Regions from separate parts of the Enterobacter sp. HK169 genome, predicted to be linked through region 1. Evidence: predicted binding sites of a transcription regulator. Region 1 holds the regulator's gene; the other holds the start of a gene.
The links. Region 1 encodes PurR, which represses purine synthesis genes. Its sites were predicted from a motif close to CANGCAAACGTTTGCNTG; they were not measured.
Positions count from the first base shown of each region.

Region 2: the regulator PurR is predicted to act here: its motif matches at 2,222-2,239, upstream of glyA (serine hydroxymethyltransferase).

Region 1 covers NZ_CP017087.1:305,522-309,745, reverse strand. Annotated here, with positions in the region: gene sodB (superoxide dismutase [Fe]) at 1-419, shown strand, start outside; gene EnteroDNA1_RS01595 (MFS transporter) at 458-1,624, opposite strand; gene cydH (cytochrome bd-I oxidase subunit CydH) at 1,789-1,878, opposite strand; gene purR (HTH-type transcriptional repressor PurR) at 2,176-3,201, shown strand; gene punR (DNA-binding transcriptional activator PunR) at 3,219-4,130, opposite strand.
Region 2 covers NZ_CP017087.1:1,777,188-1,781,411, reverse strand. Annotated here, with positions in the region: gene glrR (two-component system response regulator GlrR) at 1-378, shown strand, start outside; gene glnB (nitrogen regulatory protein P-II) at 444-782, shown strand; gene hmpA (NO-inducible flavohemoprotein) at 861-2,051, opposite strand; gene glyA (serine hydroxymethyltransferase) at 2,356-3,609, shown strand; gene EnteroDNA1_RS08390 (DoxX family protein) at 3,664-4,086, opposite strand.

The sequences.
Region 1 (4,224 bases):
AGATCGTCCGCAGCTCAGAGGGTGGCGTCTTTAACAACGCGGCTCAGGTGTGGAACCACACCTTCTACTGGCACTGCCTGGCACCAAATGCCGGCGGTGAACCTGTCGGTGAACTGGCTACCGCTATCAACGCCGCATTTGGCAGCTTCGCGGATTTCAAAGCGAAATTTACCGATGCAGCCATCAAGAACTTCGGTTCTGGCTGGACGTGGCTGGTTAAAGAGGCGGATGGCAAACTGGCTATCGTGTCCACTTCAAACGCGGGCACCCCGCTGACCACCAGCGCTAAGCCGCTGATGACCGTGGACGTGTGGGAACACGCTTACTACATTGATTACCGCAACGCGCGCCCGAACTACCTGGAGCACTTCTGGGCACTGGTTAACTGGGACTTTGTCGCGAAGAACTTCGCCGCGTAAGAGACACGCAGAAGGGTACGCCCTTCTGCGTTTTTGGTTTATTCCGCAGCGCAGGCTGCTTCAGGCTGTTTACGACCCGACATTATCACCAGCAGCAGGCCGAGCGCGGCAATAATCGCCCCCATCACCGGCACAAAGCTGTACCCCAGACCGCCTGAAATCACGGCCCCACCGGCCGCCGCGCCCAGGGCATTACCCAGGTTAAACGCACCGATATTCACGGAAGATGAAAGTCCCGGCGCCTCGTGCGCCACACGCATCACGCGCATCTGCAGCGGCGGCACCACGGCGAAAGTGGCGGCTCCCCAGACGACCATCGCAATCGCGGCCCCGAACTCATTACGCGCCAGCCACGGAATGGCAACCATGATGACGATCAGCAGGGTTAAGAAGCCCTTCAGCGTCCCGCTCACGGAACGGTCGGCAAATTTCCCGCCCAGATAGTTGCCGATCGAGAAGCCCACGCCAATCAGCACCAGCATCGCGGTAACGAAGAGAGGCGTTGCGTGGGTGATATCGTGCAGTACCGGTGAAATATAGGTGTAGAGGGTAAACATCGCCCCTGCCCCCAGCACGGTGGTGAGCAACGCGGAGAGCACCTGCGGGCGCATCAGCACCGCCAGCTCTTTACGCACTTCCGGACGTTCTCCGGCATTGCCTTTCGGCAGGGAGAAGAACAGCGCCACCATCGCAATCACGCCCAGCCCGGCCGTCGCCAGGAAAGACATACGCCAGCCGATCGCTTCTCCCAGCCAGGTTGCCGCAGGCACCCCGCCGATATTGGCAATCGTCAGCCCCATAAACATGGTTGCCACGGCGCTCGCCTGCTTGTGTTTTGGCACCACGCTGGCAGCCACAACCGATCCCAGCCCAAAGAACGCGCCGTGGTTAAGGCTGGTCAGAATGCGCGACAGCATCAATGTGGTGTAGTCCGGCGAAATGGCCGAAAGCACGTTGCCCAGGGTGAAAATCGCCATCAGGAAAATCAGCGCATTGCGGCGCGCGCGGTGTGAAAGAAGAAGCGTCATCAGCGGCGCCCCGACCATCACGCCGATAGCGTAGGCGCTGATTAACATCCCTGCCGCAGGGATAGAGACATCTACGCCCCGGGCAATAACAGGCAGTAACCCCATCGGGGAGAATTCAGTGGTGCCAATCCCAAAAGCGCCAATCGCCAGGGCCAGCAGGGGAAAATTGATTTTCATGCGTCAACTCCGGATGCCGTGTCATGTGGTGACACAGAACAAAGAAGCAGAAAGCATGACATCAATCACAAAAAATGAGAAGTTAACAAAATGGCAAAAGATTTTTGCCAGAGAAGTAACAATCCGGGGAGTTGGGAGGGAGAAGGCTCTCCCTCCGCGTAAAATCAGTGCAGCGCAGCCGTCAGACCGGCCGCAACAATCAGAGCCAGCACAACAATGGTGGTGAACAGCGAAAACTTAAGATCGGAACTCATCAATTTTTCTCCTTTTAATCCCCACACGAAAAGTGAGCTTGCTCATTTTTGCACAGATTACGTCAAAAATCTTCCTGGATTTATACTGATAACCACTTTACCTCTTCCCCTTTTCATCAAGATAGGACAAAATTCCACGCTAAATTTATTAGCGTACCGGCCATTGACCCCCTCCTGACGTCCCGTGTCGTTTTCCCGGCGTGCCGCAATTCAAGATTGCGAGATAAGGGTGAGAGAAGGCAAACGTTTACCTTCAAGTTTTTCAGGAGCTTAGGATATGGTCTGGAGTGACATTTAATGGCAACAATTAAAGACGTAGCAAAACGCGCAAACGTTTCCACTACAACCGTATCACATGTAATTAACAAAACCCGCTTTGTGGCGGAAGAGACGCGCAACGCCGTCTGGGCAGCGATCAAAGAGCTGCACTATTCGCCAAGTGCGGTTGCGCGTAGCCTCAAGGTTAATCACACCAAGTCCATTGGATTGCTGGCGACCAGCAGTGAAGCGGCCTATTTTGCCGAGATCATTGAAGCGGTCGAAAAGAACTGCTTCCAGAAAGGCTATACCCTGATTCTGGGCAACGCGTGGAACAGCATTGAAAAACAGCGTGCCTACCTGTCGATGATGGCGCAAAAGCGCGTTGATGGCCTGCTGGTGATGTGTTCCGAGTACCCGGAATCCGTGCTGTCGATGCTGGAAGAGTATCGCCATATTCCGATGGTGGTGATGGACTGGGGCGAAGCGCGCGCAGACTTTACCGATTCCGTTATCGATAACGCCTTTGAAGGCGGCTATATGGCCGGTCGTTATCTGATCGAACGCGGCCACCGCGAGATTGGCGTGATCCCCGGTCCGCTGGAGCGCAACACCGGCGCGGGCCGTCTGGCCGGTTTTATGAAAGCGATGGAAGAAGCGTTGATCAACGTGCCGGAAAACTGGATTGTGCAGGGCGACTTTGAGCCGGAATCGGGCTACCGCGCGATGCAGCAGATCGTCTCCCAGCCGCACCGTCCGACCGCCGTGTTCTGCGGGGGCGACATCATGGCCATGGGCGCGCTCTGCGCTGCCGACGAGCTGGGCCTGCGCGTACCGCAGGATATATCCGTGATCGGCTATGACAACGTGCGTAACGCGCGTTTCTTCACCCCGGCGCTGACCACCATTCACCAGCCGAAAGATTCGCTGGGCGAAACGGCCTTCAATATGCTGATGGACAGGATCGTCAACAAGCGCGAAGAGTCGCAGTCTATTGAAGTTCACCCGCGTCTTATCGAACGCCGTTCCGTTGCGGACGGTCCGTTCCGCGACTACCGTCGTTAATCGCTTTACGGGGCCAGCTATGCTGGCTCCCGTAACCATTCCCGGTTCAGCGTTTCGCTGTCTCCCAGATAATCCAGCAGCCAGGCCATCGCAGGCGAGACGTCATTTTGCTGCCAGGTGAGGCAGCAGGCCGCATCCGGGAACGGATTCTCCAGCGTCAGCTCAACCCACTCTCCGGTATCGATGCGCGGACGCGCGAAATGAACGGGCACCATCGCGACGCACAGCCCGGCGCTGAGGCACGTCGCCGACGATTCCCAGTCAGGGGCCACCACCCGCCGCTGGTTGTCCAGAAGCCAGGTGATACGCTTGGGCAATGAACGGGACGTATCCTCCAGCACCAGCGACGGCCAGTTGCGCAGCGTGTCATCGCTGAGCGGCCCTTCCATCGACGCCAGCGGATGATCGCTTGCCACCACGCATTTCCAGCTCAGCATCCCCATGTCGCGAAAAGCGTAACGTCCCCCGACCGGGATCGCCTGCGTAGCCCCAATCGCCATCTCTGCCCTGCCGTCCGCCAGTGCATCCCAGACGCCGTTAAACACCTCCTGCGAGACCCGCAGCTCGACGTCAGAGAAATGACGGTAGAAATCGACGATCATCTGCCGGGTGCGTTCCGGCTTAACGATGTTATCCACCGCGATGGAAAGATGTCCCCGCCAGCCGTTAGCGATCTGCTGACACTGTTCGCGGGTGATCTGCATTTTTTTGATAACAGAACGCCCTTCCTTCAAAAACCACGCGCCTGCGGGCGTTAATTCCACATCACGATGCCGCCGTTCAAACAGCGGAACCGCCAGCCACTCCTCCAGCTGGCGCACCGTGTAGCTTATTGCCGAAGGGACGCGGTGCAGCTCCTGCGCCGCACCGCTGAAGCTGCCGTTACGCGCAACAGCATCGACCACTTCAAGAGAATAATCTGACCACATTTTCTGCCTGCAAATTTTTTGAATGCACCAGCCAAATATTAGCGTTTCACAAGCAGCTTTGCACTCCCTACACTCAGCGCCAATGTATACCTGC
Region 2 (4,224 bases), 1.5 Mb from region 1:
CATCTTTTGCGCCAGGCGGCCGATCGCCATAAACCGTTCGTGCGCGCGTTTTCCACCGACGCGATGAAGCGGCTGATGGCCGCAGGCTGGCCGGGTAACGTGCGCCAGCTGGTGAACGTGATTGAGCAGTGCGTGGCGCTGACCTCCTCACCGGTGATCAGCGATGCGCTGGTGGAGCAGGCGCTGGAAGGGGAAAACACGGCCCTGCCGACGTTTGCGGAAGCGCGGAATCAGTTCGAGCTGAACTATCTGCGCAAGCTATTGCAGATAACCAAAGGCAACGTGACCCACGCGGCGCGCATGGCCGGACGCAACCGCACCGAGTTCTACAAGCTGCTGTCGCGCCACGAGCTGGAAGCAAACGATTTTAAAGAGTAATGCCGTATGATACTGTGAGCAATCGATTACGAGGCAGCTTACAGGCAAGAGTTTAAGGACCCACCATGAAAAAGATTGATGCGATTATTAAACCTTTCAAACTGGATGACGTGCGTGAAGCGCTGGCGGAAGTCGGCATCACCGGGATGACCGTGACGGAAGTGAAAGGTTTTGGTCGTCAGAAGGGCCACACCGAGCTTTACCGTGGCGCAGAGTACATGGTCGACTTTCTGCCGAAAGTAAAAATTGAAATCGTGGTCAGCGACGATATCGTCGATACCTGCGTGGATACCATTATCCGCACCGCGCAGACGGGCAAAATCGGCGACGGTAAAATCTTCGTCTTTGACGTGGCGCGCGTGATCCGTATCCGTACCGGCGAAGAAGACGACGCCGCGATTTAACAATGCCAACGGTTTTGTAGGCCGGGTAAGGTGCAACCACCCGGCGAAAAAAAGCCCCTCGAACGAGGGGCTTTTTCATTACAGCACCTTATGGGGCCCGAAACATTCGTAGTGAATGTTGTCTTTGTTCACACCCAGCTCCACCAGCTGCTTCGCGGCATACTGCATAAACGCCACCGGCCCGCAGACGTAGAACTGCATGTCCGGCGCGCTAAACGCCCCTTCCATCTGGCTTAAATTCATCAGACCTTCGCTGTCAAACCGTGCGGCCGCGCGATCTGCATCCGTTGGCAGGCGATACCAGGCGTGCGCGGTGAAGCGCGGCAGGGACGCCCCGAGCGTTTTCACTTCATCGGCAAAGGCGTGCACGTCGCCGTTTTCCGCAGCGTGGAACCAGTTTACCTGCGCACCGTGGTTGGCTTTCGCCAGCGTATCGAGCATCGCCAGCATTGGCGTTTGGCCGACGCCCGCAGAGATCAGCGTAACCGGGGTATTCGCTTCAACCGCCATGAAGAAATCACCCGCCGGCGCGGCCAGATGGACCACGTCGCCCACGTTAGCTTCGTTGTGTAGCCAGTTGGAGACCTGACCGCCGTCCTCACGCTTCACGGCAATGCGGTAGCCTTTGCCGTTTGGCTTGCGGGTAAGAGAATACTGGCGGATCTCCTGATGCGGGAAGCCTTCAGGCTTCAGCCACACGCCCAGATACTGGCCTGGCTGGTAATCGGCAACCGGCTGTCCGTCCACTGGCTCAAATTCAAAGCTGGTAATCAGCGCGCTGCGCGGCGTTTTCTCGACGATGCGGAAGGCGCGCGTGCCTTCCCAGCCGCCGTTCTTGCTGGCGTTTTCGCTGTAGATCTGCGCTTCGCGGTTGATAAACACGTTTGCCAGCACGCCGTAGGCTTTACCCCACGCGTCCAGCACCTCCTGGCCCGGGCTGAACATCTCGTCCAGCGTCGCCAGCAGGTGGCCACCCACAATGTTGTACTGCTCGGGTTGGATCTGGAAGCTGGTGTGTTTCTGCGCGATTTTTTCCACCGCGGGCAGCAGTGCCGCCAGGTTTTCAATATTGCTGGCGTAGGCCGCGATGGCGTTGAAAAGCGCTTCGCGCTGATCGCCGTTACGCTGGTTGCTCATGTTGAAAATTTCTTTGAGCTCCGGGTTATGCGTGAACATGCGATCGTAGAAATGGGCGGTGAGTTTAGGGCCGGTTTCCACCAGCAGGGGGATGGTGGCTTTAACGGTAGCGATGGTTTGAGCGTCGAGCATGAGCGCATCCTTCTGATGTGACTTTAATGATGTATTTTAAATGCATCTTATAAAAAATACCCCTGCGTTGTAAATGGTTCTTTGCAAGATGAAAAATATGCATCACAAACCTGAAAAGAAATCCGCTGGAAAGGGCGAGAGCTTTATTCCTCAAACCCTTGCGTGGCGCGCAGGAAAACGTTTGCGTAAAATCGTTTGTCAAGACCTGTTATCACAGAACTAATCAGTTATACTGTTGCCCGTCGTCCAACAGGACTGCCTTTTCAGGCCAAAATTTACTTGTTAGCTGAGTCAGGAGATGCGGATGTTAAAGCGTGAAATGAACATTGCCGATTATGATGCCGAACTGTGGCAGGCTATGGAGCAGGAAAAAGTACGTCAGGAAGAGCACATCGAACTGATCGCCTCCGAAAACTACACCAGCCCGCGCGTTATGCAGGCGCAGGGTTCTCAGCTGACTAACAAATATGCTGAAGGTTACCCGGGCAAGCGCTATTACGGCGGTTGCGAGTACGTTGATATCGTTGAGCAGCTGGCTATCGACCGTGCGAAAGAACTCTTTGGCGCTGACTACGCGAACGTGCAGCCACACTCTGGCTCTCAGGCTAACTTCGCGGTCTATACCGCGCTGCTGCAGCCGGGCGATACCGTTCTGGGTATGAATCTGGCGCAGGGCGGCCACCTGACTCACGGCTCCCCGGTTAACTTCTCCGGCAAACTGTACAACATCATCCCTTACGGTATTGATGAGTCCGGTAAAATTGACTACGAAGACATGGCGAAGCAGGCTAAAGAGCACAAACCGAAGATGATCATCGGTGGCTTCTCTGCTTACTCCGGTATCGTTGACTGGGCAAAAATGCGTGAAATCGCAGACAGCATCGGTGCTTACCTGTTCGTCGACATGGCGCACGTTGCGGGTCTGATTGCCGCTGGCGTTTACCCGAACCCGGTTCCACACGCTCACGTTGTGACCACCACCACCCACAAAACCCTGGCGGGTCCACGCGGTGGCCTGATCCTGGCGAAAGGCGGTGACGAAGAGCTGTACAAAAAACTGAACTCCGCTGTATTCCCAAGCGCGCAGGGCGGCCCGCTGATGCACGTTATCGCGGCTAAAGCCGTTGCGCTGAAAGAAGCGATGGAGCCTGAGTTCAAGGTTTATCAGCAGCAGGTTGCTAAGAACGCTAAAGCGATGGTGGAAGTGTTCCTGAACCGTGGCTACAAAGTGGTCTCCGGCGGTACTGAAAACCACCTGTTCCTGCTGGATCTGGTTGATAAGAACCTGACCGGTAAAGAAGCTGACGCAGCCCTGGGCCGCGCCAACATCACCGTGAACAAAAACAGCGTGCCAAACGATCCGAAGAGCCCGTTCGTGACCTCCGGTATCCGTATCGGTTCTCCGGCCGTGACTCGCCGCGGCTTCAAAGAAGCGGAAGTGAAAGAGCTGGCTGGCTGGATGTGTGACGTTCTGGACAACATCAATGACGAAGCGGTTATCGAGCGCGTCAAAGGTAAAGTTCTGGATATCTGCGCACGCTTCCCGGTATACGCATAATTCCTCTGCCTGGCAGAAATAAAAAAGGCCGCGCTTGCGGCCTTTTTTTATGGCTTAACGCCGGTCGAGGGAAATGGCTCCAGGTCCGACAATCGCCAGCAAAATAAAGGCGCCAGCAATACTGACGTTCTTATAGAAGTTAATCATATTCGGCACGACCGCATCACCGGTCATATCCCAGTAATGGTGACCGATAATCGCCGTGCCCAGCGTATAGAATACAAACAGTACCGCGAGCGGGCGGGTGAAAAAGCCCAGCACGATCAGGATGGCAGCAGGGACTTCCATCACCACCGCAATAATGGCCGCCAGCATGGGCATCGGCGTACCCAGCGAGGTCATATATTGTACGGTGCCGCTAAACCCCGTCAGTTTTGGATAACCAAAGATGATAAACAGCACGACAAGTGCGATGCGGCCAATCAGCAGCAGCAGGTGACGTGACTGACCGAAATCGAAATAACGTAGTGAGTTCATGGCAGAAAAACCTCTGCAAGTGGAGTAATTTAAACGTAATACATATTTTCATTCCCTGCCATAAGCCAGACAACTGCACAAGATGTTAATTTTTCGTTAATTTATAGCAGGCTATCTACTTGCTTAATTTTTATATTC